DNA from 3 places in the Streptomyces sp. NPDC096048 genome. Region 3 is predicted to be linked to each of the others. Evidence: riboswitches for the same ligand, from Rfam matches in the RefSeq annotation. Region 3 holds a riboswitch; each other region holds the start of a gene.
What was found. Region 3 has a riboswitch for cyclic di-AMP ahead of ACIQ6R_RS00680 (transglycosylase SLT domain-containing protein). Riboswitches for the same ligand answer to the same signal wherever they lie in the genome.

Region 1 (9,779 bases), on a different contig from region 3:
CCAAGGAGTCCGTCGGACCGGCCGTACCCGCCGTCGACCGGGTCGGCGGCGTGGACGTCCTGCACGCGGCGGACCGGCCCGAGGTGCTGCTCGTGGCCGTCGGCGTGATGGCGCCCGTCTGCCTCCGCGCCGCCGAGCTGCTCGAAGCCCGTGGCATCCGGTGCACCGTCGTCGACCCGCGCTGGGTCAAACCCGTCGACCCGGCGCTCGCGCCCCTGGCCGCCCGGCACCGTCTGGTGGCCGTCGTGGAGGACAACAGCCGCGCTGCCGGGGTCGGTTCGGCGGTGGCACTGGCGCTGGGCGACGCCGACGTCGACGTACCGGTGCGCCGGTTCGGCATCCCCGAGCAGTTCCTCGCGCACGCCAAGCGCGCCGAGGCGCTCGCCGACATCGGTCTCACGCCGGTCGAGATCGCCGGACGGATCAGCGCGAGCCTGGCCGTAGGAGCACAGGCCGGGGCAGGGGCCGGAGAGCAGACCGGGGACGTACGGACCGTCACGCCAGTCATAGGAGAGAGCTGAATGACCAAGGAGTTCGACCTCGCCGCGCTCTTGGCCGAGCGCGGAGCCGAGCGGTACGAGCTGCACGCCAAGCACCTCAACCACCAGTTGCCGCGCATGCTGCACACCATCGGCTTCGACAAGGTCTACGAGCGCGCCGAGGGCGCGCACTTCTGGGACGCGGACGGCAACGACTACCTGGACATGCTCGCCGGGTTCGCGGTGATGGGCCTGGGGCGCCACCACCCTGTCGTACGCAAGGCGCTGCACGACGTCCTCGACGCCTCGCTGGCCGACCTCACCCGCTTCGACTGTCCGCCGCTGCCCGGGCTGCTGGCCGAGAGGCTGCTCTCCTACAGCCCGCACCTGGACCGGGTCTTCTTCGGCAACAGCGGCACGGAGGCGGTCGAGACCGCGCTGAAGTTCGCCCGGTACGCGACCGGCAGGCCGAGGATCCTGTACTGCTCGCACGCTTTCCACGGGCTGACCACCGGCTCGCTGTCCGTCAACGGCGAGAACGGCTTCCGCGACGGCTTCGCCCCGCTGCTCCCCGACACCGCCGTCCCCCTCGGCGACCTGGACGCCCTGGCGCGGGAGCTGAAGCACGGCGATGTGGCCGCGCTGATCGTGGAGCCGGTCCAGGGCAAGGGCGTGCACGAGGCCCCGCCCGGCTATCTGCGCGCCGCGCAGGAGCTGCTGCACCGGCACAAGGCGCTGCTGATCGCCGACGAGGTGCAGACGGGCCTCGGCCGGACGGGCAAGTTCTACGCCTTCCAGCACGAGGACGGCGTCGAGCCCGACCTGGTGTGCGTGGCCAAGGCCCTGTCGGGCGGATACGTGCCGGTGGGGGCCACTTTGGGCAAGGACTGGATCTTCCAGAAGGTGTACTCCTCCATGGACCGGGTGCAGGTCCACTCGGCGAGCTTCGGGTCCAACGCCCAGGCCATGGCGGCCGGGCTGGCGGTGCTGTCGGTGATGGAGAACGAGGAGATCGTGGCGAACGCGGCCGCGGTGGGGGAGCGGCTGAAGTCCCGGCTGGCCGAGCTGGTGGACCGCTACGAGCTGCTCGCCGACGTCCGGGGGCGGGGGCTGATGATCGGCATCGAGTTCGGCCGGCCCAGGTCCCTGAAGCTGCGCAGCCGCTGGACGATGCTGCAGGCGGCGCGCAAGGGGCTGTTCGCGCAGATGGTGGTGGTGCCGCTGCTGCAACGGCACCGGATCCTGACGCAGGTGTCCGGCGACCACCTGGAGGTGATCAAGCTGATCCCGCCGCTGATCATCGACGCGGGGGACGCGGACCGGTTCGTCGACGCCTTCACCGAGGTGATGGACGACGCCCACAACGGCGGCGGTCTGATGTGGGACTTCGGGAAGACCCTGGTCAGGCAGGCGGTGGGCAACCGTTGACGAGTCACCGACCGCCGCCTCCGCCGGTCGTCGCCGATCTTTGCCTCTGAGGCAAGAAAATTGCCCGGTGGGCAATTCTCGGGCTGAATGGGGGCATGACCTCCCCTGAGACAGGGCCGTCGTCGACGGACGCGCCGGCGGCGGACGCGGTGTCCGTCGTGGCGCCGCAGCTGCGTGGCCTGCGGCGCAGGGCCGCCCTCACCCTGGAGACGGCGGCCCGTGCCGCGGGGCTGTCGCCCGCCCATCTCTCCCGTCTGGAGACCGGGCAGCGCCAGCCCTCGCTGCCGATGCTGCTCTCCCTCGCCCGTGTCTACGGTACGACCGTCTCGGAGCTGCTCGGCGAGACGGCCGCGGACCGGGATGCCGTCGTGCGTGCCGACGCCATGGAGCCGACGTTCGCGGGCGGCTGGACGTACTGGCAGGCCGGCGGGGCCGGTCGCGGGATGCAGGCCCTGCGGGTCCATGTGCCGCACGGCTCGCAGGGCGACATCGTGCGGGTGCACCCCGGGGAGGAGTGGCTGCACGTCCTGCGGGGCCGGCTGCGTCTGCGCCTGGGGGACACCGTGCACCGGCTCGGTCCGGGCGACAGCGCGCACTTCGACTCGCTGACCCCGCACCGGATCGCCGCTCAGGACGCCGACGGGGTCGAGCTCCTCTTCGTCCACACCCTGCTGCAGAGCCCGTCGGCCGCGCTGTGCCTGGGCCCGGCCGCCGCGCCGCCCCACTCCACCCTTGGAGAAACGCCATGAACCCGCAGGAGAAGCTCCCGCGCGCCCTTTGGGTACGGCTCTTCGTCTACCTCGTCGTGGGGCACGTCCTCGCGGCCTTCATCTACCTGCTCTTCGAGGTGGGCGCCAACAGCCGGTGAGCCGGTCGGTGAGCCGGTGGGCTCAGTCCAGCATCCGCTCGCGCAGCCGCTCCCGGGTCTCCGGAGTGATCCGCAGGCCCTTCTCCAGGTAGGCGTCGACCCCGCCCCAGGTCTCCTCGACGGTCTCGAAGGCCGCCGCCAGGTACTCGGCGCGCGCGTCGAAGAGAGGGCTGAGCAGCTCCATGACCTCGGGGGAGTAGGCCGAGGCGGCGGAGCCGCTGCGGCGCACCTTGTAGCGGCGGTGCGTGGCGTTGGACTTCAGGTAGTCGTCGATGACGGCCTCGCGCTCGACCCCCAGGGCGAGCAGGGTGACCGCGATCGACAGGCCCGCGCGGTCCTTGCCGGCCGCGCAGTGCATCAGGGCGGGGACGCTGTCCTCGGCGAGCGCGTGCAGTACCCGGGAGTGCTCCGCCGTGCGTTCCTTGATGATCATGCGGTAGGAGCCGATCATCCGGTTGGCGCCCTTGTCGCCCGCGAGGATCTCGCGCAACTGGTCGAGGTCGCCGTCGCGGACCATCTTCCAGAACTCGGCACCGTCGGCCGGATCGCTCAGCGGCAGGTTCACATTGCGCACACCCGGCAGCTCGACGTCCGGACCTTCGAGCTTCTGGTCGGCCGCGTTGCGGAAGTCGAAGATGGTGTGCAGGCCCAGCGAGGCCAGGAACGCGGCGTCCTCCCCGGTGGCGTGCGCCAGGTGGCCGCTGCGGAACAGCACCCCTTGCCGCACTCGCCGTCCGTCCACGGTCGGCAGCCCGCCCACGTCACGGAAGTTACGCACACCGGCCAGCTCGGGTTCGGTCGACGGGACCTGCTGCGTCACGGGGGCTCCTCCCACTCCGCCCCGCCGGCGCTGCTCGCCGACGGGCACCACTCGAAGATACGGCACGGTCCGGGAGCCTCGGCGGCACAGTCGTCCGACTGCTTCGCATCTGAGCCTTCTGCCCGAATTGGCACCTTCATTCCAACTAGCGTTGGAATAAGAGGGACTGGGGGGACGGTGCGTGAGCAGCGTCATATCCGTGACCGTGCGTTGCTCGTCATGTCCACGTAATCGGGCCGGTTTCCAAGGCTGTTCACGGAAAAGGGCACTGCGCGAATCCACGGAGGGTGACCGGTAATTCCCGTAAAGGATCAAACGGAACACCTGTCAATGGAACCCCTCGCTTGTCCCCGCGCGTCTTGGTCCCTTACGTTCACCACCGATCCGGACGGACGCCTAATCCTGCCGCCGACCGGAGACCGCACTCATCCACCACCCGTACACGGCAGGAACGGGGGACCCACAGGTACAACCGCCTGTTCCGGTTCCCGGAACGGCTTGGGGTTAAGCCGCGTCTCGGCGCGGCCGGGCATCTCCAGCCCGCACCCGACAGCTCACCTCGTAGGCGCCGGAGAGGAAATCGCCATGCCCGCGAAGGGTAAGCACCGCCGTACCAGGGCCATGCGCCTGACCCGCACCATCGCCGTCGCCGGAACCGGCGGCGCCGCGCTCGCGCTCCCGCTGCTGGGTGCCGCCGGCGCCCAGGCCGCTCCCGCGCAGTCCGTTTCCGAGCAGGCCGTGCAGTCCATACCGACGACCGCGAAGAAGGCCACCGGCGCCAGCGCCGAGAAGAACTCCGACTCGCGGACGTACACCGTCAAGAGCGGTGACTACCTCTCGAAGATCGCCGACGAGCAGGACGTCGAGGGCGGCTGGAAGAAGCTCTACTCGGACAACCGCGACGCCGTCGGCTCGGACCCGTCGCTGATCCACCCCGGCCTGAAGCTCTCGGTCGGCGAGCAGGCCGCCAAGTCGTCGGCCCCCTCGTCCTCCGCCGAGTCGGAGCGGCCGGCCGAGAAGCCCGCCGCGCCGAAGAAGGCGACCTCCGAGAAGTCCGAGCCGGCCGAGAAGTCGTCGGACGCCGCGAAGACCTCCTCCTCGGACTCGTCCCGCACGAGCGCCCAGTCGGCCGGCACCACCAGCGGCTTCACCTCCCCCGTGCCCGGCGGCAGCGTCGGCACCCCGTACCACCAGACCGGCAGCATGTGGTCCAGCGGCTACCACACCGGCACCGACTTCGTCGTCCCGACCGGCACCTCGCTCAAGGCCGTCGGCGCGGGCACCGTCGTCTCCGCCGGCTGGGGCGGCGCGTACGGCAACCAGGTCGTCATCCAGCTCGCCGACGGCCACTACGCCCAGTACGCCCACCTGTCCTCGCTCTCCGTCTCCGCCGGTCAGTCCGTGACGGCGGGTCAGCAGGTCGGTCTCTCGGGTGCCACCGGCAACGTGACCGGTCCGCACCTGCACTTCGAGATCCGCACCACGCCGGACTACGGCTCGGACGTGGACCCGATCGCGTACCTGCGCTCGCACGGCGTCTCTCTCTGACGACCGCTTGGGCGCGGCCTCCGCGCCGCTGAAGGCCGGACCCCGATCCCCGGGTCCGGCCTTCGGTGTATTCCGGGATTGACCAACACTTTAGGCGTGGTTTTTCTCACCGCCCGTCAACCCTTTCCTACGGTCGCGTAGGTCACATTCCAAGGTGAATCATGGGCCGACGTGGCAGACGATTCGAAGAGTGACAGCAGAGAAGTGATCGGGTCGTACGTGGCGGTGGGGGACAGCTTCACCGAGGGCGTCGGCGACCCCGGCCCCGACGGGGCGTTCGTCGGCTGGGCGGACCGGTTGGCCGTGCTGCTCGCGGACCGGCGACCCGAGGGCGAGTTCGGGTACGCGAACCTCGCCGTGCGCGGCAGGCTGCTCGACCAGATCGTGGCGGAACAGGTCCCCCGGGCCGTCGAGCTCGCCCCTGACCTGGTCTCGTTCGCGGCGGGCGGCAACGACATCATCCGGCCCGGCACCGATCCGGACGAGGTGGCCGAGCGGTTCGAGCGCGCGGTGGCCGCGCTGACCGCGGCGGCCGGCACCGTCCTGGTGACGACCGGCTTCGACACCCGCGGGGTGCCGGTCCTCAAGCATCTGCGCGGCAAGATCGCGACCTACAACGGGCACGTCCGTGCGGTCGCCGACCGCTACGGCTGCCCCGTGCTCGATCTGTGGTCGCTCCGAAGCGTCCAGGACCGCAGGGCGTGGGACGCCGACCGGCTGCACCTGTCGCCGGAGGGTCACACCCGCGTGGCGCTGCGCGCGGGCCAGGCCCTCGGCCTGCGCGTCCCCGCCGACCCGGACCAGCCCTGGCCGCCGCTGCCGCCCCGCGGCACCCTGCACGTCAGGCGCGACGACGTGCACTGGGCACGCGAGTACCTGGTGCCGTGGATCGGACGCCGACTGCGAGGAGAGTCGTCGGGCGACCACGTGATCGCCAAGGGGGCGCTGTCGCCGGACGACATCAAGGTGCGGATCGCGGCGGTGGCCTGACGGCGGAGTGCGGCGGGCTGCGTGCGGCGGGCTGCGTGCGGCGCGAGCGGGTGGCGGGTGGCGCAGCGTGGGCGTGTGGCGTGTGCCGGGCGGGGTGGGCGTGTGGCGGTGTTTCGTGGTGGGTGTCGCGGGTTCCGTGTGGGGCTGGGCCCAGCGGTGGGGTGTCGCTGGTCCCGCGTGGGGCCGGGCCTAGCGGCGGGGTGTTGTCAACGTCTCGCGTTCCAGGCCGAGTTCGCGGGCGAGGGCCTCGTCGGTCCACTCCTGGGCCCGGGCCCGGGACACCGCACCCGGGTAGGACGTCAGCTGCACGGCCAGCCCGTCGAGCAGGGCGGTCAGACGCAGGGCCGCGCCGTCGGGCTCCGGGCACGTGAACTCCCCGGCGGCCACGCCCTCGGCGATGACCTCGGCGATCGCCGCCTTCCACTGGCGGTCCAGTTCCCGGGTGACCTCCCGCAGCGCGGGCTCGCGCAGGGCCACCGCCCAGCCCTCGATCCACAGCCGCCAGCCCTTGGCCTGCCCGGTCGGGGCGTACCAGCGCACGGCCGCCCGCAGCCGGCGCAGTGCCGACGTACGGCGGCCGAGAAGTCTGCGCAGACGTGCGAGATCGTCCTCGGCGGCGTACGTGAACGCCGCGGCCACCAGCTTCTCCTTCGTGGAGAAGTGGTAGAGCACCAGCGCGTTGCTGACACCGAGCGCGGCGGCCACGTCGGCGATCCGCAACGCCGCCACGCCCCGCGCCGATATCTGCTCGATGGCCGCGCGCAGCAGCTCCTCGCGCCGCTCCGCGACTCCCAACCGGACTCTCACCACGCCCGTCACCCTATACACGCGCCCGGACACGCGGCGACGGCCCGCTTCAGCCCGGCCGCTCAGTCCGTCGTCGCGGTGACCGGGCCGGTGCGCCCCGTGCCGGACAGGTCGCAGGAGTCCTTGAAACCCTGGCTGGTGAGATCGAGTGCCGCGTTGACGCGGGAGCGCAGGTTCTCGACGGCGACCATGGCCGTCAGCTCCACGAACGCGGGCTCGCCCAGCCGGGCCCGCAGCCGCTCGGCGAGGTCGTCGCCGACGGTGGGCGGGGTCGCCGTCACCGCCTCGGCGTACTCCATGACGTCCCGTTCCAGCGGCGTGTACACATCACTCTCCCGCCACACTGGTACGTCGTGGAGCTTGCGCCGGTCCATGCCGCGCTCGGCGTTCTCCCAGTAGCCGAAGTCCATGCACCAGGAGCAGCCGATGGAGGCCGCCGAGGCCATCACCGCGAGCGCCTTCAGGTCGGAGTCCAGCCTGTTCCACCTGGCCACGGACTGCTCGAAACGCAGGTCGCCCCAGAGCACGCGCGGGTTGTGGGCGAGTGCCTTTCCAGGGTCGAGGACCTTGCCGTAGGTGCGCCGGGAGTACCACTCCATGACGTGGAGGAGGAGTGTCCGGGGCGGGGTGAGGGATACGCGGGCCATGAGGGCCACCTTCCTGTCCGTCGGTCGTGCCGGTGTGTTTCCGGGCGCTCGGTCGGGGGCGCCCTCACCGGTACGACGGGCGGAGGGAACTCGGATGTGACATCCGGCGTTCGAGTGATGTCGGACGAGACGATAATGAGAGCCTGACCTACTCCACCTGGAGGTACCGTGGCCGGTTTCCGTTACCCGAGCCCCGGGCTCAGCGTGCCGCGGCCCGCGGCCTTCGGCGCGGACCCGAGCGGCGAGCGCATGGCGCGCATCCGCAGATCGCCGCACTTCCGTGACGGCGTCTTCCAGAACCCCGGGGGCACCGCGCGAACCCGGCCTTCCGGATCGGCCGCGGAGTTCGCCAAGATCTACTTCGACCGGCAGGCCCGGCTCCGTCGCGCGCCGCTGGGCACCGTGCCCGTGCACGCCACCACGCTCGCCGACCTCGCCAGGCCGCCCGCCACCGGACTGCGGCTGACCTGGATGGGGCATTCCAGCGTGCTCGCCGAGATCGACGGGCAGCGGGTGCTCTTCGACCCCGTGTGGGGCGAGCGCTGCTCCCCGTTCCCCTTCGCCGGTCCCAAGCGGCTGCATCCGGTCCCGGTGCCCCTGGAGGCCCTCGGCCCGGTCGACGCCGTCGTGATCTCGCACGACCACTACGACCACCTGGACATGCCCACGATCAAGGCGCTGGCCGGCACGGACACCCTGTTCGCGGTGCCGCTCGGCGTCGGCGCCCACCTCGAACACTGGGGCGTCTCCGCGGGCCGGCTGCGCGAGCTGGACTGGCACGAGTCGACGCGCGTCGACGGCCTCACCCTGACCGCCACTCCGGCCCGGCACTTCTGCGGACGGGGGCTGCGCAACACCCAGCACACTCTCTGGGCGTCCTGGGTCGTCGCCGGGGAGGAGCACCGCGTCTACCACAGCGGCGACACCGGCTACTTCGCCGGCTTCCGGGACATCGGTGCCGCACACGGCCCGTTCGACGCCACGATGATCCAGCTCGGGGCGTACGCCGAGTTCTGGCCGGACATCCACATGACTCCCGAGGAAGCCGTACGCGCCCACCTCGATCTGCAGGGAGGGCGGCCCGGCGGTGCCCTGCTGCCGATCCACTGGGGGACCTTCAATCTCGCTCCGCACGCGTGGGCGGAGCCGGGAGAGTGGACGAGGGACGCCGCTGGGGAGGCGGGGCAGGCGGTGGCTTTCCCCCGTCCCGGCGAGCCGTTCGAGCCGGCGGGGCAGCTGCCCGAGGAGCCGTGGTGGCGGGCGGTGTCCGCTCCGATCGCGCACCCGTGGCGGCGTCCGCGGGGCGCTGAGGTCGTGGCCGAGCCGAGCAGGGGTGATCTCGACCTCGCCGGTGAGCGGTGACGTCGGTCGGGGGCGAGCTGGGGGGGGGCAGATGCCTGTGCTTCCATGCAGTCGCCGTACCACGAGCGGCGCGACTCCTCCGCTGTTCAGCCGGTGGCCGGCCGGGTGCTGCCCCAAGCCTGGAAGAGCGTGGCGTGTACGACCAGGGTGCCGGGATCGGCGAGGTGCTGAGAGAGCGCTTCGATGTGGTCGTCGAGTTCGGCGTCGGTGATGAGGCCGTGTTCCACGAGGGCGGATCGGCACAGTCGGGCGCGGTCGACCAGCAGCGTCCGGTAGGGGTCGGTGTGCTGGAAGACGTGGGTCGACGCGCGGACTCCCACGTCCAGCAGTCCGTGTTGCCGCAGTATGCCGGGCAGCCGGCGGCCGAGCATGACGTCCATGCCGTTGCGCGCCCAGAGCTGAGCGATCACCGTGACGAGGCGGTCCCAGGAGGGGTGCGGAGGCTCGCAGACGCGGGTGAGCCAGTCGACGTCCTGCACGGCGACGGTGCCGCCGGGTTTGGTCACGGCGATCATCTCGTCCAGTACATCGTCGGGGTGGGGGACGTTCATCAGGACCAGCCTGGTGTGGACCAGGTCGAAGGATGAACGGGGCAGGCCCGTTTCCGCCGCGTCGGCGCTGAGCAGGGAAACGTTGCGCAGTCCCCGCTCGTCGATGGTGCGGCGGGCCATCTCTGTCATGCGAGGTTCGGCGTCCAGGCCCACGACCCGGCCGTGCTCACCGACGCGTGCCGACAGGGCGTCCATGATGCCGAGCGGGCCGCATCCGACGTCCAGCGCACGGTCGCCCGGACCGAGGGGGACGCGGTCGAGGAGAGCGAGCGTGTCGTC
Region 2 (9,779 bases), on a different contig from region 3:
GGTCATCGACCTCGCCGAGCTGTTCGGGAACGCCCGCCCCGTCGTCCTGGAGATCGGCTTCGGCATGGGCGAGGCCACCGCCCGGATGGCCGCCGCCGACCCGGACACCAACATCCTCGCCGTGGACGTCCACACCCCCGGCCAGGGCAACCTGCTGGGTCTCGCGGAGCAGAACGACCTGTCCAACATCCGGGTGGCCAACGGCGACGCGATCATCCTCCTGCGCGAGATGCTCGCCCCCGACTCCCTGGCCGGACTGCGCGTCTACTTCCCCGACCCCTGGCCCAAGAAGCGGCACCACAAGCGGCGCCTGATCCAGCCGGAGTTCCTGGCCCTGGCGGCGACCCGCCTCGCGCCGGGAGCGATCGTGCACTGCGCCACGGACTGGGAGCCGTACGCCGAGCAGATGCTCGACGTCCTCACCGCGCACCCCGACTTCGAGAACACCGTGCGGGACGGTGGTTTCGCGCCGCGTCCCGCCCACCGGCCACAGACCCGTTTCGAGGGCCAGGGACTGGACAAGGGTCATGTCGTGAACGACTTGCTCTTCCGCCGCGTACAGCACTCCGTAGCGCACTCCGCGTCGCATGGCGATCAGCACCGCGATCAGCACAAGGAGCAGCCCCCCACCGGTTAGGGTCCATGCCGTGGCCACCTGTCCCCCGTATCCGACGCGTCCCCACACGCATGCGCATACGCAGCCGCACTGGTGGCAGCGCACCTGGGTGCGTTACGGCGCACTGATCACCCTCCTCGCGCTCTCCGGCCTGGTGATCCTGGCCCTGGTGCGCGAGCAGACCGGCACGCGGGGGTTCCTGGTGGGGCTCGGCCTCGCGGTGCTGCCCGTGCCGTTGCTCATGGCCGCGTTCCGCTGGCTGGACCGGGTGGAGCCCGGGCCGTGGCGGAACCTGCTGTTCTGCTTCGCCTGGGGAGCCTGCGCGGCGGCGCTGATAGCGATCGTCGCCAACAGCTTCGCGACGAGATGGATAGCGACGGCCACCGCCGACCCGGCCGGCGCGGACACCCTGGGCGCCACGGTCATAGCCCCGGTGGTGGAGGAGTCCGCCAAGGCCGCCGCCGTCCTCCTGGTCTTCCTCTTCCGCAGGCGGGACTTCACCGGCATCGTCGACGGCGTCGTCATAGCGGGCGTCACCGCCACCGGCTTCGCCTTCACCGAGAACATCCTCTACCTGGGCAACGCCTTCGGCACCGACCAGCTCACCGGTGGCAGCGGCATCACCTCCGTCACCGCGGCGACCTTCTTCGTCCGCATCGTGATGTCGCCGTTCGCCCACCCGCTCTTCACCGTGCTCACCGGCATCGGTTTCGGCCTCGCCGCGCTCTCCGCGGGCCGCCACCGCCTGCGCCGCGCCCTGCTCCCCCTGTCCGGACTGCTGCTGGCGATGGGCGTGCACGCGCTGTGGAACGGCTCGGCGGCATTCGGCGAGTACGGCTTTTTCGCCGTCTACGCGGCCTTCATGGTGCCGTCCTTCGGCCTGCTGACCTGGCTGGTGATCTGGACCCGGCAGCGCGAACTGGGCACCGTACGCGCCGAACTCCCCGTGTACGTCGTGGCCGGGTGGCTGGCGCCGACGGAGCCGTACGCGCTCGGCTCGATGCGGGCCCGCCGCATCGCCCGTCGGCACGCCTTGCGGCATGCCGGGAAGGAGGCGGCGCGGGCGGTGGCGCAGTACGAGGCGTACGCGACCTCGCTGGCGTTCCTGCGACAGCGCGGGCGCCGGGGCAGGGCGGGCGCCGACTTCGCCGTACGGGAGCGGGAGCTGCTGAACGCCCTGTGGCACCGGCGCGACGTGGCGCGCCCGGCACTGGACTACGCGGCCCGGGCCACGGCGCCGCCCGTGCCGGTGGCCGCACGCCCCTGGGCGCATCCGTACGGAGCGGCGTACGGGACGGCGTACGGGCCCGCCCACCCGGCGGCGGCCCCGACGCCGTACGCCGCACCGGCCGCGTACAGCCCGCACACGGCGCAAGCCGCCTACGTCCCGTACTCTCCGCCCAGCCCCTACCGGCCGTAACGGCGGTGAAGGCGGTGAAGGCGGTGAACGCGGTGAAGGCGGTGACGCGGTAAAGGCAGGAACAGCGATAAGGCCAGTGACGGCCGCACCGCCCGTTCCGGAGACCGGGACTCAGGCCGACGCCTCCGTAAGCCTCCCGGCCTCGCTCTCCGTCAGGCTCAGCTCCGCCACCCCCAGCAGCGCCGGCAACTGCTCCACCGTGCGCGCGGACGCGATCGGCGCGGCCACCGTCGGCTGCGCGGCCAGCCAGGCCAGGGCGACCGTGGCGACGGGAGCGTCGTGGGCCTCCGCGATCTCGTCCAGGGCCGCGAGGACCCGCCGGCCGCGCTCGGTCTCCAGGTGCTTCGCCGCACCGCCCGCCCGCGGACTGTCGACGGCGGCACCGGGCCGGTACTTGCCCGTGAGGAAGCCGGACGCGAGGGCGTAGTACGGCACGGCGGCCAGACCCGCCCGCTCGGCGAGGTCGCGCGACTCGCCCTCGTAGGTGTCGCGCGAGACCAGGTTGTAGTGGGGCTGGAGGGCCACGTACCGGGCGAGGCCCTCACGGTCGGAGAAGGCCAGGGACTCCGCGAGCCGCTCGGCGGAGATGTTGGAGGCGGCGATGTGCCGGACCTTGCCCGCCCTCACCAGTTCGTCGAGCGCGCCGATGATCTCCTCCACCGGCACCTCGGGCTTGTCGAAGTGGGTGTAGTAGAGGTCGATGTGGTCGGTGCCCAGGCGGCGCAGCGAGGCGTCGGCGGCGGCCTTGATGTTCGCGGCGGACAGTCCCGGGTACTCGGGGTGCTGGCTGACCTTGGTGGCGAGGACGACGTCACCGCGGTTGCCGCGGGAGGCGAGCCACTTGCCGATGACGGTCTCGGACTCGCCGCCGCTGTTGCCGTCGACCCACGCGGAGTAGGAGTCGGCGGTGTCGAGGAAGTTGCCGCCCGCGGCGGTGTACGCGTCGAGGACGGCGAAGGAGGTGTCCTGGTCGGCGGTCCAGCCGAAGACGTTCCCGCCGAGGGCGAGGGGGAAGACCTCCAGGTCGGAGGAGCCGAGCTTGCGCAGAGAAGTCATGTCCTGCGTCAACGAACGTACCGGATCTGGCGATTCCGGAAGCGGGGCAAAGTTCCCGCAAACCGGCAGCCCTGGCGTCGGGGGGTCGCCGTCAGGACCGCCGGAACCAGGGGCGGTGGGGCCGGAAACGGCGTGGGTCAGGGAGTCAGGCCCTTGCTCTGCAGCCACGCCATCGGGTCGATACCGCCGCCTCCGCTGGTGTGGACCTCCATGTGGAGGTGCGCGCCGGTGACGTTGCCGGTGGCGCCGACGCGGCCGATGACGTCACCGGTGGTGACCTTCTGGCCGACGCTGACGCTGATGGAGGACTGGTGGGCGTACCAGATCTCGGTGCCGTCGTCGAGGGTGAGCACGGTCTTGTAGCCGTACGACCCCTCGTACCCGGCCGACGTGATGGTGCCGCTGTGCACCGCCTTGAGCAGCGTGCCCGTGGGAGCGGCGAAGTCGAGACCGGTGTGGTAGCCGGAGGACCAGTAGGCGCCGGCCTGGCCGAAGCTGGAGGAGATCGTGTACGAGGAGGTCGGCAGTGTGTACTGCTTGGCCAGCTTCGCGAGCCGCTCGGCCTCGGCCTTCTTCGCGGCCTCCTCCTCCGCCTTCTTCTTGGCGGCGGCGGCTTTGGCCTCGGCCTCCTTCTCCGCCTTGGCGGCGGCTTCCGCGGCCTTCTTCTCGGCGGCGGCTGCGGCCTCGGCGGCGGCCTTGGTCTCGACCTGGGTCTGCTGCTGCTCGGCCTGCGCCATGATCCGGGCCCGCAGCGTCTCACCGGCGTCGGCGGCGCTCTCCGAGGAGGTGTCGGCGGCGACCGTGCCGATGCTGCTGAGCGGGGTGGCGGAGCCCTCCGGCTCCGGCTTCTCCTCGTCGGAGATGAGCGAGCCGACGTTCGGCAGGTCCGGCATGGAGATCGACACCGGCGGCTTGCCGGTCTGCGCACTGGCCATGCCGCCCGCGCCGACGGCGGCTATGACACCGACGCCGAGGACGGTGGAGCTGCGGGCGAGCCCGCCGCGCTGCTTGGCGACGCGGTGCCGGCCGCGTACGGGGCGGATGGACTCCGCGGTGGGGTTCCACTCCTCCCAGGGGCCCTCTTCGGCGCGGTGGACGTCGTAGCCGAAGGTGTCGGTGTCGTGCCCGCTGGGCACGAACGGGGCCTCGGGGGCAGGCCGGTTGGACGCCACGTGGGCGTACTCCTTTCCTTCCTTTCGCCTACCGGGTTAGCTGACGGGTTCGGAGCAGGAAGGTCTCCTACGCGCGTATATCCGCCGTGTCTCCACGGCGTCGTACGAGCGATTCACCCCAATGTGGTGGTTCCCCGGTTCCCTTGCGGGATTCGGCGCGTGCGCACGGAGCCGCCTTCTGTGACGGCTGGGACGACCGCGCTGCGTTATCGAACGTTAATAGACGCGGGGCTCGGATTCCAAGCCGTTCCTCTTGATCATTAACGGATCCGGCCCGGACGTAGGCCTCACGATCGGTGAAAACCGGGCGAGTTGACCGCGCTTCGGTATTCCCCTTCACGGCACAAGTTTCTGATGGTGCATCAGTTGTTATGCGCAGGGCGGTCGGACCGTCACGTCCGGTGATGTCGATCAAGGTCGCCGTACGGCGAGCAGTGCCATGTCGTCGGCCATACCACCCCCGGAGTGCCTGCGCACGTCCTCGGCGAGGGTGCCGAGCAGCTCCGCCGGATGCCGGAACACGCGGCCGGCCAGCCGCGCGTGCGGCTCGTAGAACTCGCCCCGCCCGTCCCGCGCTTCCGACAGCCCGTCGGTGTACAGCAGCAGCGTGGCCCCGGCGGGGAAGTCGGCCTCCTCCGCGCGGTCGGGCCACACGCCCAGCTCACCCATGCCGAGCGGCAGCGCCGACTCCCGGGCGGGCAGCGGGCGCAGGGTGCCGTCGGCGTACAGCAGCAGGGGCGGCGGATGGCCGCGGTTGACGATGCGTACGATCCCGTCGCCGTGCGGGAGTTCGGCGAGTACGGCGGTGGTGAACCCCTCGAAGGCGTCCAGTCCGTCCCGCCGGGTTCCTTCGCGGGCCAGCGCACGCTCCAGTCGCTGTGCCACCGCCTCCAGCGTCGCCTCCTGCTCGGCGGCCTCCCGGAAGGCGCCGATCACGACGGCGACGGCGGCCACCGCGCCCATGCCCTTGCCGCGCACGTCCCCGACGATGAGCCGGATGCCGCGCGCACTGTCCTGCACCGCGTACAGATCGCCGCCGATGAAGGCGTCGGCCTGCGCGGCCTCGTAACAGGCGGCGATCTCGAAACCGCCGATCCGCTCGGCGGGCTCGGGCAGCACGGCGCGCTGGGCGGCCTCGGCGATCTCACGGACGGAGACGAGGCGCTCGCCCGTGCGGCGGACGAAGCCGTTCACGAGGACGGCGAGGACGGCGACCGTCGCGATGGTGATCAGCTCGGTGAGGGAGTCGACGTAGTGGATGACTCCCTTGCTCAGCTGCAGCCCGATGACGGCGGCGACCACGGCGACACCGGTGAGCACCGTGCCGCGCCGTGAGTAGACCGGGGCGGCGACCAGGGGCGCGGCCGTGTAGAGGGGCCCTGCGGTGAAGTACCTCGGGGTGAAGATGTCGTACAGGACGGCGGCGACGATCAGCAGCACGGGGAGCAGGCGCACGAAGGCACGCCCGTACGAGGTCCGCCGCGGCGGCGGCGATGCGGTCGGCAGCCCCGCGGCCGGCCGCCCGGCGAGCGGCGGCACGCGCTCCGGGCCGCCGCCGAGGCCGGGGTCGGGCACGGGGTCGCCGGGGAGCCGGCCGCCGGCCCGGGCGTACGCTCCCTCGTCCTCCACGTCACCTGGCCGCACCACTCGTCTCCCGCCACCCCGCACGTCCGCGCCGCTTGCCGTCCCGTACTCCAGGTTTCCCGGAGCGGGGACGGGGGGCGAGCCGTGAGGGCCGAGCGGGTGACGCGGCGGAGCACGTGCGAGAGGCGGGTGCGAAGGGCAAACACACCGAAGGCCGGAATCCTCATGGATTCCGGCCTTCGGCCTTGAGTAGCGGGGACAGGATTTGAACCTGCGACCTCTGGGTTATGAGCCCAGCGAGCTACCGAGCTGCTCCACCCCGCGCCGTTGTGTCTCCACTGTACGTCATCCCGGGGGTGGAATGCACATCCGTAAATCCCTACCCCTCCAGGTGGCGGTTCGGCGCCTTCGCCCGCCGCTCGTACTCCGGCAGTACGACGACGGTGGCGCCCCCGGCGGCGAGCACCCCGCTGCCGTCGGCCCCCGGCACGAAGGTGTCCGGCTCCCGCCAGGCCGTGACCACGCGGCGCACCCCGGCGTCGAGGATCAGCCGCGCGCAGGGCGCGGGCCGGGAGGCGCGGCGGGCGCACGGCTCCAGGCTGCTGTACACGGTGGCGCCCGCGAGCCGCGGATCGGCGCGGTCGGCCTTCGCGAGCGCCGCCTCCTCGGCGTGCACGACGGAGTCGCCGCCCTCCCGCGAGTGCCCCCGCGCCAGCTCGCTCCCGTCGGCGGCGACCACGACCGCCCCCACGCTGAACGCCGTCCCGGACGGCGGGCACAGCTCCGCCAGCTCACAGGCGAGCGCCAGCCAGTGCCGGTCGGCGGCGGTGACGCGGTCGCCGGTGCCGGGGGCGGTCGGCAGGTACCGCGTCAGCACCACGTCCTCGATGCGCCGCGACTCCACCAGCCGCAGCCGCCCGCCCTGGTAGGCACCGGGCCCGAACAGCCGGGGCGCGGCCGGGTCCCCGACGAACAGCGGCGCGAGGACGAGCTGCAGCTCGTCGGCGAGTTCCCGCTGCAACAGCTGGGTGTGGACGGTCCCGCCCCCCTCGACCATGAGCCGCCGCACGCCCCGCCGGTCGTGCAGGTGCTCCAGCGCCGTCCGCCAGTCGAGCGCGGCACCGAGCGGCACGACATCGGCGGCGAGCCCGAGAGCGCGGGCCCGTCGCGCGCCCTCGTCCGTGGTCAGCAGCACCTTCTCCCCACCGGTGTGCCAGAACGCCGCCGCCGGGTCCAGGTCTCCGGTGGCGCTGACCGTCACCTTGACCGGATACTCCGCCCTCCCCGCCGCGACGCGGGCCGCCCGCCGCTCGGCGGAGTGCACCAGCAGCCGCGGGTTGTCGGCCCGGATCGTGCCGGCGCCGACGAGGATCGCGTCGACGGACGCCCGCACCTCGTCGACGCGGTCGAAGTCGGCCGGGGAGGAGAGCAGCAGCCGGTCGGGGCCGGTGTCGTCCAGGTAGCCGTCGAGGGAGACGGCGGCGGAGAGGAGGACGTAGGGGAGGGGCATCAGCGGGCTCCGAACGGTCGAGCGGGGCAGGCAGGCAGGCAGGCAGGCAGGCAGGCAGGCAGAACAACGCTATGAGACCGCCCCCAGCCTCCGTCGTCCGCGGGCAGTCGTCGTCGGCGGGACTTCGCGAGCCTCAGCGCGTCGGCGAGGCACTCGGCGAGCCGGGACACGGTCCCGCCGCCGTCACCGGGGGCGAGGAAGCAGGACTTGCCCTCCGCCGACAGCCTGGTAAGCGTTGGCCGGCGTCCTACGCCGTGCTCGGCTTCGCGGTCGTCTGAAGGGGCGTCACCACCCTGTTGTCCGTGGGCGGCAGCGCGCCGTAGTACTGATGGCCGGATGAGCGAGGACTCGGTGCGGGCCGCGCAGGACGGCTCAGGAACAGGGAGGGTTACGCAACGATGGCGCAGACACCGGCCGAGCAGGCTCTGGCTCGCCCTTACACCACCGGTGACGGAAGCGTGCGGTTCGGCATCACCGGCCTGTCGGTCGACCGCCGCACGGGGGGACACGCCCTGCTGACGTACCACCTCACGGTGGAGCGGCCGGGCCGACCGGACGAGCGCTGGACCGTGACGCTGCCCTGGGAGGACAGCTCCTTCACGGACGTCCTCGACTCGCCGGCCCCTGACCCCGGCCGCCTCCAGCAGGTCGTGCACCTGGTACGTGCGCTACTGGAGGAATGGTGGGACACCAAGGGGCACAACCGGCGGTCGGCGAAGCTGGGACGTCGCCTGCCCTGAACCCCGCTGCGCGCGGGACAGTCCCCGTGTCGGCAGCGGGCCGGCCGGCGATCACGACCGGTGGCCGAGACGGACAGGACCCCAGCTCATTCCTGCTGTGAGCTGGGGTCCGACCTGTAGGCCCTGTGGGACTCGAACCCACAACCAATGGATTAAAAGTCCACTGCTCTGCCAATTGAGCTAAGGGCCCGGGGCGTGTTGCGTGATGTTGCCACACCGAGCATAGCCCGACGCGGCCGGGACGCCGATCGGGTATCGGGGTCACGGCCGCGTCGGGCCGGTGTCGCCGGACGCGAGAGGCGGGACGCGGCGGCTACGGGTCCACCGGCTCGGGGGCGTTCGCGCGGGCGGCGGCGCGGGCCCGGGTGCGTTCGTGGTCGGGGTTGAGGAACCAGTGGCGGGCCGAGGCCAGCCACCAGGTCGCGGCGAAGCCGAGGACGACCAGGACGGCGATCGGCGCGTAGTTGAAGGTCTCCCAGGTGACCGGGGAGACCTGCGGCAGCATGAACAGGACCGTGATGACGCCGACCCACGCCACCGCCACCACGCCCACCATCCGCGACCAGCGGCCCAGATGCCACGGCCCCCGTTCGAATGCGGCGCCCTTGCGTACGCGCAGCAGGGTCGGGATGACGTACGCGATGTAGAGGCCGATGACCGCGATCGACGTCACCGCCGCGTACGCCGTGACGTTGATCAGGTAGGGCAGGCCGAGGACCAGCGCGGCCAGTGCGGCCAGCCAGACCGCCGCGACCGGCGTGCGGGTGCGCGGGTTGACCGTGTGCCAGACGTGGGAGAACGGCAGCGCGCCGTCGCGGGAGAAGGCGTAGATCATGCGGCTGTTGGCCGTCACCGACGCCATCCCGCAGAACAGCTGCGCTCCGATGACGACCAGGAGAAGCAGCTTGCCCGCCGTCGCGCCCAGGGCGTCGAGGAGGATCTGCGCGGGCGGTGCGCCGGTCGGGGACGTGAGGGCGCCCTCGTAGGACTGGATGGCGAAGGTGAAGCCGAGGAGGAGGACGAAGCCGGCGATCCACGACGTCCAGATGGAGCGGACGATGCCCTTCGGGCCGGCCGTGGACGCGTCGTGCGTCTCCTCGGTCATGTGGGCCGAGGCGTCGTAGCCGGTGAACGTGTACTGGGCCATGAGGAGACCGATGAGGACGACGTAGACGCCGCTGCCCCAGCCGGTGTTGTTGACGAACTCGCCGAAGACGAAGGACGCCGACTGGTGCTGGTCGGGGGCGAAGGTCAGCGCGCCGACGATGACCGCGACGCCGACGACGTGCCACCAGACGCTGATGCTGTTGAGGAGGCCGACGATGCGGACGCCGAAGGTGTTCAGCAGGCCGTGCAGGATCAGGATGGCCGCGAAGAGGAGGATCGTGCGGCCCGGCGTGACCTCGAAGCCGAACTGGAGGTTCAGGTAGGCGCCCAGGAAGGACGCGGCGCCGAAGTCGATGCCGGCGGTCACCGCGACCTGGCCCAGCACGTTGAACCAGCCCGTGAACCAGGCCCAGGCCGCCGCCGTACGGGGCGGTGCGAGGCGGTGCGCCCAGAAGTACAGGCCCGCCGAGGTCGGGTACGCCGAGCAGATCTCGGCCATCGCCAGGCCGACGAAGAGGGTCATCAGGCCGACGGCGACCCAGCCCCACGTGATGACGGCGGGGCCGCCCGTGTT
Region 3 (9,779 bases):
CCGGCGGCCCGTCCGTCTCCCTCGGGGCCGAGATCCAGCTCGGCGACCTGCACCGGCCCGATGCCCAGGAACCCCTCTATCTCCCGCCGTGTCCGTGCCTCCTGCCACGCACGCCGCACACCGGCCATGCGCCCACCCCCTCGTGGTTGCCCTCCGTCACGACCGGCGCAGCCGGGCCGCGCCCCTCAACGTCCGTACCGCCAACGACGCCAGCCGGGGCCGGTCGCGCACGAAGCCGTGCGCGCGGCGGGCCGGCTCGCGGCCGAGCCAGTGCAGCGTGGCGCCCGCCCCCACGCGCGTCGCCGCGCCCTCGTACACGGGCAGTTCCCCGGTCTTCAGCGCGTCCTTGTACTCCGCCGGACCCCGTCCCATGTCGAGCATGCCGATGCCCCCGGCGGCGGCTGCCTCGGCCATCCGCAGGTGCAGTACCAGCCCCGGCGAGTACTTGGCGAAAGCCGGGTCGTACGCCGGGAACCAGCACGCCAGGACCGTCGCCGAGCGCAGCCCGAAGTGGGCGGCGACGGGCCGGCCGCCGGCGTAGAGCACGGACAGCGTGCCGGTGCACTCCGGTGCCCGGGTCCCGGCGAGCCGCGCGACGAGCCGGGTGATCCACTCCTGTGCGAACCGGTCCCGGCGTCCCGTCCTGCGGTACTGCGCCGACTTCCACTCCATGAGTGTGCGCAGCGCGGCCGGATCCCGCTCGTCGAACACGAAGCGCACGTCCCCGACCTGACGGCCGAGCCTGCGTTCCTTGGCGAGGGTGGTCTTCAGGAACTTCGGCGACCCGTCGCGCAGCACGCTCTCGTACGCCTCGTAGCCCTTCTCCACGTCGATGACGTAGGTGGTGTGCTCCTCGGCGGCGTGCGGTACGAACAGCTCCTGCTCCGCCTCCAGGTTGTCGAAGGCGAAGCTCGACAGGGAGCAGGCCCGCAGCAGTTCGCGGGTGTCCGGGGCGAGGCCCGGGCGCAGCACCGCGCCCTGGCAGTCCGACACCCCGAGCCCGATCGCCCGGCCCTGGCCCAGCGGCCCGCGCTCGTGCGGCAGGAACCCGGCCGCCTCACCGCCGTCGTACACCACCGCGATCCGCGCCCGCGGCCGCACCCGGGCCACGACGTCGGTGAACTCCGGTTCCATGAACGGATTGCGTGGTGCCGTCGACTTGGCGCGCAGCTCGCGCCAGTGCTCCCGTTCCCCCTCGCCCAGTTCCTCCGGCCTGAGCACACGCACACGTCCGCTGTTCAACCCGACCCCCCGATCAAGTCCCCCCTGGACAGAAGGAAGGTACCCCCGGGGCCGTCCGGCCGGTAGGTAGCGGACCATGTTGTTGCCAACCGGTGCACAGGCCCTTAACCGGCTTTAGCCGATGATGTGCCAGGTTTCGGACACGAACGTGCGTCCTCGTGCGCAGTCGTGCCGTACTCGTGCGGACTCGTGCTGACCTCGCGCCTCCTCGTTCGGAAGCGATCGCGGGTGAGTCGGACAGGTGCGGTGTCCGTATTCTCTGATCATGGACCGCACCGCGTATTCACTCGTCGCCACCGACCTCGACGGCACGCTGCTCCGCGGCGACGACACCGTGTCCGACCGGTCACTGGCCGCGCTGGCGCGGGTGGCCGAGGCCGGTGCGCGGCATCTGGTGGTGACGGGGCGGCCGGCGCCCCGGGTGCGGCCCCTGCTCGACCGCCTCGGCCGCACGGGGCTCGTCGTGTGCGGCCAGGGCGCCCAGGTGTACGACGCCGGCGCGCACCGGATGCTGTGGTCGGTCACCCTGGACCGGGAGCTGGCCGAGACCGCGCTCGGCAAGATCGAGGCCGAGGTCGGACAGGTGCACGCGGCGGTCGACCAGGACGGTGTCGACGGCCTGACGCTCATCGAGCCGGGTTACCTGATGCCGCACCCGACGCTGCCCGCGGTACGGGTCGAGCGGCGCGACGAGCTGTGGAGCGCGCCGATCAGCAAGGTGCTGCTGCGCCATCCCGAACTGTCCGACGACGAGTTGGCGGCGACGGCGCGCGCGGTGGTCGGTTCCCTCGCCACCGTCACGATGTCGGGTCCGGGGACGGTGGAGCTCCAGCCGTGCGGCATCACCAAGGCCACCGGCCTGGCGCTGGCCGCCGAGCGCCTGGGCGTGGGCCGGCGGCGGACGATCGCCTTCGGGGACATGCCCAACGACATCCCCATGTTCGACTGGGCCGCCCACGGTGTCGCCATGGCGGGCGCCCATCCCGAACTCAAGGCGGTGGCCGACGAGGTCACCACGACGAACGAGGACGACGGCGTGGCCGTCGTCCTCGAACGGATCTTCAGAACCTCTTGATACGGCTCAGAGCCTTGTAGCAGGGCTCGGAACCGCGCGATGCGGCTCGGAACCGCGCGATGCGGGCCCAGACCGCGCGATGCGGCTCGGAATCGCGCGATCCGGCCCAGTACCTCCGGTGCGGCTCAGTACGCGCCGAAGACGTTGTCCATCGAGCCGTACCGGTCGGCCGCGTAGTTGCAGGCGGCGGTGATGTTGGCGACCGGGTCGTACGGGTCCCAGGAGGTGCCGGGCACGTGGTACGCCTCGAAGGTCGGGGCGATCACCTGGAGCAGGCCCTTGGACGGGGTGCCGTTGATGGCGTTGATGTCCCAGTTGTTGATGGCCATCGGGTTGCCGGACGACTCCCGCATGATGTTGCGGTGGATGCCCTCGTACGACCCGGGGATGCCGTGCTGCGCCATGATGTCGAGCGACTCCCGGATCCAGCCGTCGAGGTTGTCCGGGTACGTCGTCGCCGCGGTGGTGGCGGTGGCGGCGGTCGTGGTGGCGGCCGGGGTGGCCGCGGAGGCGCTGGTGGCCCCGATGAGCGGCAGGGCGAGCACGGCGGCGCCGGTGGCTGCCACGGCGAGCTTCCGGGCGAGGCGGGCGGTACGGGCGTGACGGTTCTGACCGTTGGCAGACATGCTTGAGTCCCTCTCCTTACGCCTGCGAGGTGAGCTGTCGGGTTCGGGCGGGGAGGTGCCCGGCCGGGCCCTGACGGGCACGGCTTCACCCCGAGCCGTTCCGGTGGTGACCGGCGCGGCGACTTACCTGGGTCCCCCGCTCCTGCCTGCGAGTTTGTTGGCGGATGACTGTGCGTCCGGGCGGTGGCAGGATTCGGCGTCCGCCCGACAGGCCGGGAACGTATGCGAGAGCAGATGTCCGAAACAAGTGCAGGAATCACCCAACGCGCCTGTTGACCTTGGTCTGGGGTGTTTGAGGTGCTTGATCCTTTGCGGCTGCCAAGGCTCAACTGGCTTGCGGGGCAAAGGGAGGGCACAGTCGGCGGCGAGGCTGCCTACAGGTGGGGCGGAGTGAGCCAACTCACGGGCCTCAACAAGGATGGCAAATCAGGCATTAAGGCCAACTCGGAGTCAATCGGCCGCAGGTGGGGAGGGCTTCGGGTCTCGACCGCCGGCCGGCCGGGCTCGCTGCCGTGCGCGTCTCGCGCCCGACCCCGCTCCGGCCGGTGTTTCCGCACACTGTGCGGGCATGCGTTCGGGGCGGATCGGGGTGGGCCGAGCGGGTGACGTAATCGGCGTGCGGGCCGTTGGGAGGGGTGATGTGATCTTCGATGGCGGGTTCCGGCTCCCGGTGATGGCGATCAATATCTGCTCATATCACCTGATCAAAAACATACCGTGCATGATCCGATACCGACCGGCCTGTAACGGTGGGCGCTAGCGGTGATCGAAAGGTGACCGGATACGCTGACTTGAGTGGTGGCAGCGACCTATCGACAAACCAGGTAATCGCCAGTAGACACCAGCAGACAGGAGACCCCTCGTGACCGTCGTCGGGCCGTTCGGGCTGAGCGTGCGGGACCAGGCTCTGGAAGCCGATGTCCAGGCCGGATTGGTTGCTGTCGAGGAAGGGTTGCTTGAGGCAACCAAAAGCGAGGTTCCGTTCATCACGGAGGCCGCCCAGCATCTGGTGCGGGCCGGCGGTAAGCGTTTCCGGCCACTGCTGGTGATGCTCTCCGCCCAGTTCGGCGACCGCTACGCCCCCGGCATCGTGCCCTCGGCCGTCGTCGTGGAGCTGACCCACCTCGCCACCCTGTACCACGACGACGTGATGGACGAGGCCGCGGTACGGCGCGGCGTGCCCAGCGCCAACACCCGCTGGGACAACTCGGTCGCGGTCCTCACCGGCGACTTCCTGTTCGCCCGCGCCTCGCAGATCCTCGCCGACCTCGGTCCCGAGGCGGTCCGCGTGCAGGCCCTGGCGTTCGAGCGGCTCGTCACCGGCCAGATCCTGGAGACGGCGGGGCCGCAGGACGGCCGGGACCCGGTCGACCACTACCTGGACGTGCTGGGCGGCAAGACGGGTTCGCTGGTGGCGGTCTCCTGCCGGTTCGGCGCGATGATGTCCGGCGCCGACGAGACGGTCGTGGACGTGCTCACCCAGTACGGCGAGCGGCTCGGCGTCGCCTTCCAGCTCGCGGACGACGTCCTGGACATCGCCTCCGACTCCCACGAGTCCGGGAAGACGCCCGGGACCGACCTGCGTGAGGGCATCCCGACCCTCCCGGTGCTGCGGCTGCGCGAGCGGGCGGCCCGACTGGGGCTCGCCGAGGACATCGCCCTGTGCGAGCTGCTGGACTCCGACCTGAGCGACGACGCGCGGCACGCGGACGCGCTGCGGCTGCTGCGCGCCCACCCCGCGCTGGAGCAGGCGCGGCGGGACACCGTCCGGTACGCCAACGACGCCCGGGCGGCGCTGGCCCCGCTCAAGGAGTGCGAGGCCAAGTCCGCGCTGGTGGAGCTGTGCGACGCCGTGGTGCACCGGGCCGGCTGAGCGCCCGGCCGGGTACCCCGTCCCCTACGGGCCGGGGGAGTCGCACTCCCTCCGTGTCATCCCGCAGGAGTAGGCGGAGTTGAGCCCGCGGTCTGACGATTCCGCTTGGCCGATTTGGTCAGATGGACACCACGGAAACACCAATCCTCACCGATTCGGGTGAGAATGGCGGCTCACGGGTGAACGAGCGCGAGGTCGTGAGACAGCCGCCGCCGACGACGGAGGTAGGGCACACATGGCACCGATCGATTCCGACGACAACACGACCGCCGGGGAGGGCGAGGACCTGCGCGCCGGACGGCGCAGGGCCGCGCGGTACGTCGTCCCGGTCGCGGTGATGGGAGTGGCGGCCGTGACGATCGGGCTCGTCCCCGCGCTCGCCGACTCCGGGGACCCCGACCTTCCGAAGGTCACCGCGGAGCAGCTCATAGAGAAGATCGCCAAGTCGGACGTCGAGCAGCTGTCCGGCACGGTCAAGATCAGCACGGACCTGGGTCTGCCGGACCTCGGCGGCCTGGAGAGCGGCCTGATGTCCGGTATGTCCGGCGGTCCGGGCTCGGGCGGGGACGAGGACGGCTCCGCCGCCGACCCGTCGGCCAAGCTCACCGAGCTGGTGTCCGGCACCCACACGCTGCGGGTCGCCGCCGACGGCCCCGACCGGCAGAAGCTGTCGCTGCTGGAGAACGCCGCCGAGTACAGCCTGATCCACAACGGCAAGGACGTCTGGGGCTACGACAGCGAGTCGAACGAGGTCTACCACTCCACCACGTCCGGCAGCGCCGAACAGCCGGAGAAGGAGGTGCCGGCCACCCCGAAGGACTTCGCCGACCAGGCACTCAAGGCGGTCGACGGCACCACGTCCGTGACCGTCGACGGCACCGCGCAGGTGGCCGGCCGGGACGCGTACCGGCTGGTGATCAAGCCCAAGCAGGAGGGTTCCACGGTCGGCGCCGTCAGCGTCGCGGTGGACGCCGAGACCGGTATGCCGCTGAAGTTCACGCTGACCCCGTCGAGCGGCGGCGCCGCCGTCGTGGACGCGGGCTTCACCAAGGTCAGCTTCGCGAAGCCGGACGCGTCGACGTTCGACTTCACCCCGCCCAAGGGTGCGAAGGTCACCGAGGGCGACGAGGTGGCCGAGGCGCCGGCGCACGGGCGGGAGGCCGAGCGTGACCTCGCCAGGGAGATGGACGGCCTGAAGGAGGCGGACGGCCTGAAGGGGAAGGACGGCCTGAAGGTCATCGGCGAGGGCTGGAACTCGATCGCCACCTTCGACACCGGAGGCCAGGGCCTGCCCACGGCCTCCGCGGGCGGCGACCTCGGTGGCTTCCTCGGCTCCTTCGGCGACCAGGTCAAGGGCGACTTCGGGTCCGGCACGGTCTTCAAGACCCGCCTGGTCAACGCCCTGATCACGGACGACGGCAAGGTCTACGCCGGTGCGGTCACCAAGGACGCGCTGGTGAAGGCGGCCGACGCGGCCCAGTAGGCGCCAGGCAGGCGTCATGCGTCAGGCGTCAGGCGTGAGGCACGCGCCAGGCGCCAGGCGCCAGGCACGCGTCACGCGTCGGGCGTCACGCGTCGGGCGTCACGCGTCAGATACAAGCACGGAGCAGCTACGACGAAGCGAGGGAGCCGATGGCCGAAGCGTCCGCCACGGAAGCGGAGAGCCCGGACCAGGAGGACGGCACGGACGACGCCGTCATCGCCACCCGGGCGCTCACCAAGCGCTACCGCGGCGGACAGCTCGCCGTCGACGGTCTGGACCTGACCGTCCCGGCGGGCAGCGTCTTCGGCTTCCTCGGCCCCAACGGCTCCGGCAAGACCACCACCATCCGCATGCTGATGGGCCTGATCGAGCCCACCTCGGGCACGGCCCGGGTCCTGGGCCGGCCCATGCCGCGCGCGGCCCGCACCGTCCTGCCCCAGGTCGGCGCCCTCATCGAGGGCCCCGCCCTGTACGGCTTCCTCTCCGGACGCGACAACCTCCTGCGCTACGACGCCGCCGACCCGGCCGCCGACCCGCGCACCCGGCGTGAGCGCGTCGCGGCGGCGCTCGACCGGGTGGGCCTCGCGGCCGCCGCCGGCAAGAAGGCGAAGGCGTACTCGCTCGGCATGAAGCAGCGCCTCGGGCTCGCCGCGGCGCTGCTCCAGCCGCGCTGCCTGCTCGTCCTGGACGAGCCGACCAACGGGCTCGACCCCCAGGGCATGCGCGAGATCCGCGCGCTCGTGCGTGAACTGGCCTCCGACGGCACCACGGTTTTCCTCTCCTCCCACCTGCTGGACGAGATCGAGCAGGTGTGCACGCACGCCGCCGTGATGGCGCAGGGGCGGCTGATCAGCCAGGGCGCGGTCGCCGACCTGGCGGCCGGGGCGCGCGGCCGGCTGGTGGTGACCACGCCGGACGCGGGGGAGGCGGCCAGGGTGCTGAAGGAACAGGGGGCCGGGGACGTGGTCGTCGCCGAGGACCGGGTGACGGCGGAGCCTCCGGACCGCGACCTGGCCGACCTGAACGCCGCCCTGGTCGCGGCCGGTGTCCGGGTCCGCGGCTTCGGAGTGGAGCGCGCCTCCCTGGAGGACGCCTTCGTGGCGCTTACCGGGGAGGGCTTCGATGTCGCGGGCTGACACGTCTCGGGCGGACACTTCACGGGCTGACACGTCTCGGACGGACACGTCACGGGCTGATACGTCACCGGCCGATTCGTCGCGGGCCGAGGCGCGGGATGAGGCACCGCGGGACGGGGTGCCTCCGGCCGGGGTGCCGCGGGCCGAGGCGGCGAGCGCGGGGCGCGTCCCGAGTCCGCTGTGGTCCTTCGGGCTGCTCCGCAGCGAACTGCTGGTCACCTTCCGGCGCTGGCGCACCCTCGCCCTGCTGGGCGTGCTGGCCGCCGTGCCGGTCCTGGTGGGGATCGCCGTGAAGATCGAGACGAGCGACGGCGCGTCGTTCGGCGGAGGTGGCGGAGGCGGTGGTGGCGAAGGCCCAGCGTTCATCTCGCAGATCAGCAACAACGGCCTGTTCCTGGTCTTCACCGCCCTCGCCGCGACCCTCCCGTTCTTCCTGCCCATGGCCGTCGGTGTCGTCGCGGGCGACGCGATCGCGGGCGAGGCGAACGCGGGTACGCTCCGCTACCTCCTGGTCGCCCCGGCCGGCCGCACCCGGCTGCTGCTCACCAAGTACGCCACGGTGATCGCCTTCTGCCTCGCCGCCACCCTGGTGGTCGCGGTCTCGGCGCTCGCGGTCGGGGCGCTGCTGTTCCCGGTCGGTGAACTGACCACCATCTCCGGCACCAGAATCACCTATGCCGAGGGTCTGGGCCGCGCCCTGCTCATCGCCCTGGTCGTGGCCGCCTCGCTCGTCGGTGTCGCGGCCCTCGGCCTGTTCGTCTCGACCCTGACCGGCAGTGGCGTCGCGGCGATGGCGACCACGGTCGGGCTGCTGATCACCGTCCAGATCCTCGACCAGATCCCGCAGCTCGACGCGCTCCAGCCGTACTTCTTCTCGCACTACTGGCTGTCCTTCGCCGACCTGATGCGCGAACCGGTCTACTGGGACGACCTGGTGAAGAACCTCGGCCTCCAGGCCCTCTACGCGGCGGTGTTCGGCTCGGCGGCCTGGGCGAGGTTCACGGCGAAGGACATCACCTCGTAGACACGGCGTCCGTCTGCTCGTACGGGAAACGGGCGAGCGGCGCCTCCTGTGCGAAGAAGGTCTTGGCCCCCGCCAGCGCCTCGGTGTCCTTCAGGACGTCACCGGGCTTGCTGCCGTTGCCCAGCAGTACCCCGCCGAAGCGCATACCCATGTAGGCCGCCGAGTTGTTCAGGGTGCCGATCAGCGGATCGGCGACCTCCTGCTCCTGGTGCGCCAGCGCGGTGACGCCCCACAGGGTGCGGCCGGCCAGGGTCGCCTTGAAGTCGAGGCCGGGGGTGCGCAGCCAGCCGGACCAGTAGTCGAGGTAGCGCTTGACCGGGGCGGACAGCGAGTACCAGTACAGCGGCGAGGCGATCACGATGTCCGTGGCGGCGAGCGTGGCGTCGAGCAGCAGGCCCGTGTTGCCCTCCGTGGGGCGGACGTGGTCGCTGTCGTGCCGCAGGTCCTCGAAGTCGGGCAGCGGATGCTCGGCCAGGTCGATCCACGTCTGCTCGACGTCCGTGGGCAGTTGTTCGGCGGCACGGCGGGCGAGCAGTTCGGTGTTGCCGTCGGGTCGGCTGCTGCCCAGGACGAAGAGGAAGTGGCGGGTCATGAGGTCCCCCTGGATGGTTGGCGGGCACGGATACCAGCACATGCATTATATGCATACGCAAGTACCTGTCCATCTGTTCCCTGTGCGCGAGTGGCTCAGCGCACCAGCCCGGTGAGGCGGACCAGGGAATCGGTGCCCCGTGGCGGACTTCCGTCCGTCTCGCCGAGGCGCCAGGCCGGAACCCACGGGACGCGATGGACGTCCACGGCCGCTTCGAGCAGCCTCACGCGCTGGGCGAGCGGCCGGGGCAGCCGCCCGGGCGCGTCCGCGACGAGGACGACGGAGTCGAGGTCGAGCCCGGCGGGCGCCTGCCCGTGCCGGAAGGCCGCCACGGCCCGGTGGACCGCCGCCAGCCCGGCCGCGTGCGTACGGGCGACGAGCAGTACGGACGGCGGGTCGCCGGGGCCGGGCCAGCCGCGCCCGCAGTCCCGCCCGCCGTACACGGCGGCGAGCGTCGACACGCCGGCGCCACCGTGCGCGCCGACCCAGGAGAAGCGCCGGGCGTCGGTGGGGGAGGGGGCGGGCGGCTCTGAGTACGGTCGCGCCGGGGCGGGCGCCGGTGGGGCGGGTGGTGCCGGGGTGGGCGGCTCTGGGGTGGGCGGTGTCGCGGGCGGCTCGGGTACGGCCACCGGCCCGCGGATCCATATCTCCGGTCCCTGTCGCATGCCGGTCCGCCTGCCCGGTCTCCTCCCGTGTCACGCCCTCGCGCGCCCGTCCTCGTTCGACCC

Region 1: linked by a shared signal. The riboswitch ahead of ACIQ6R_RS31170 (peptidoglycan DD-metalloendopeptidase family protein) and the one ahead of ACIQ6R_RS00680 (transglycosylase SLT domain-containing protein) in region 3 are both predicted to bind cyclic di-AMP.
Region 2: linked by a shared signal. The riboswitch ahead of ACIQ6R_RS20060 (M23 family metallopeptidase) and the one ahead of ACIQ6R_RS00680 (transglycosylase SLT domain-containing protein) in region 3 are both predicted to bind cyclic di-AMP.

The regions. Positions count from the first base shown of each region.
Region 1 is NZ_JBIWGG010000013.1:1,967-11,745, forward strand. Features, by position in the region: gene dxs (1-deoxy-D-xylulose-5-phosphate synthase) at 1-521, shown strand, start outside; gene ACIQ6R_RS31150 (aspartate aminotransferase family protein) at 522-1,907, shown strand; gene ACIQ6R_RS31155 (helix-turn-helix domain-containing protein) at 2,003-2,656, shown strand; gene ACIQ6R_RS31160 (DUF6126 family protein) at 2,653-2,775, shown strand; gene ACIQ6R_RS31165 (tyrosine-protein phosphatase) at 2,798-3,595, opposite strand; cyclic di-AMP (ydaO/yuaA leader) riboswitch at 4,019-4,178, shown strand; gene ACIQ6R_RS31170 (peptidoglycan DD-metalloendopeptidase family protein) at 4,181-5,143, shown strand; gene ACIQ6R_RS31175 (SGNH/GDSL hydrolase family protein) at 5,348-6,133, shown strand; gene ACIQ6R_RS31180 (TetR/AcrR family transcriptional regulator) at 6,323-6,943, opposite strand; gene ACIQ6R_RS31185 (carboxymuconolactone decarboxylase family protein) at 7,003-7,587, opposite strand; gene ACIQ6R_RS31190 (MBL fold metallo-hydrolase) at 7,756-8,949, shown strand; gene ACIQ6R_RS31195 (methyltransferase domain-containing protein) at 9,036-9,779, opposite strand, start outside.
Region 2 is NZ_JBIWGG010000007.1:15,337-25,115, forward strand. Features, by position in the region: gene trmB (tRNA (guanosine(46)-N7)-methyltransferase TrmB) at 1-637, shown strand, start outside; gene ACIQ6R_RS20050 (PrsW family intramembrane metalloprotease) at 648-2,036, shown strand; gene ACIQ6R_RS20055 (aldo/keto reductase) at 2,148-3,092, opposite strand; gene ACIQ6R_RS20060 (M23 family metallopeptidase) at 3,230-4,264, opposite strand; cyclic di-AMP (ydaO/yuaA leader) riboswitch at 4,276-4,432, opposite strand; gene ACIQ6R_RS20065 (PP2C family protein-serine/threonine phosphatase) at 4,676-5,908, opposite strand; tRNA gene ACIQ6R_RS20070 (tRNA-Met) at 6,099-6,172, opposite strand; gene ACIQ6R_RS20075 (dihydrofolate reductase family protein) at 6,228-7,358, opposite strand; gene ACIQ6R_RS20080 (hypothetical protein) at 7,757-8,098, shown strand; tRNA gene ACIQ6R_RS20085 (tRNA-Lys) at 8,216-8,288, opposite strand; gene ACIQ6R_RS20090 (amino acid permease) at 8,412-9,779, opposite strand, start outside.
Region 3 is NZ_JBIWGG010000001.1:132,460-142,238, forward strand. Features, by position in the region: gene ACIQ6R_RS00665 (glycosyltransferase) at 1-128, opposite strand, end outside; gene ACIQ6R_RS00670 (GNAT family N-acetyltransferase) at 157-1,221, opposite strand; gene ACIQ6R_RS00675 (HAD family hydrolase) at 1,508-2,317, shown strand; gene ACIQ6R_RS00680 (transglycosylase SLT domain-containing protein) at 2,443-2,943, opposite strand; cyclic di-AMP (ydaO/yuaA leader) riboswitch at 2,949-3,116, opposite strand; gene ACIQ6R_RS00685 (polyprenyl synthetase family protein) at 3,806-4,816, shown strand; gene ACIQ6R_RS00690 (outer membrane lipoprotein carrier protein LolA) at 5,052-6,299, shown strand; gene ACIQ6R_RS00695 (ABC transporter ATP-binding protein) at 6,449-7,435, shown strand; gene ACIQ6R_RS00700 (ABC transporter permease) at 7,569-8,459, shown strand; gene ACIQ6R_RS00705 (flavodoxin family protein) at 8,449-9,051, opposite strand; gene ACIQ6R_RS00710 (DUF6668 family protein) at 9,147-9,716, opposite strand.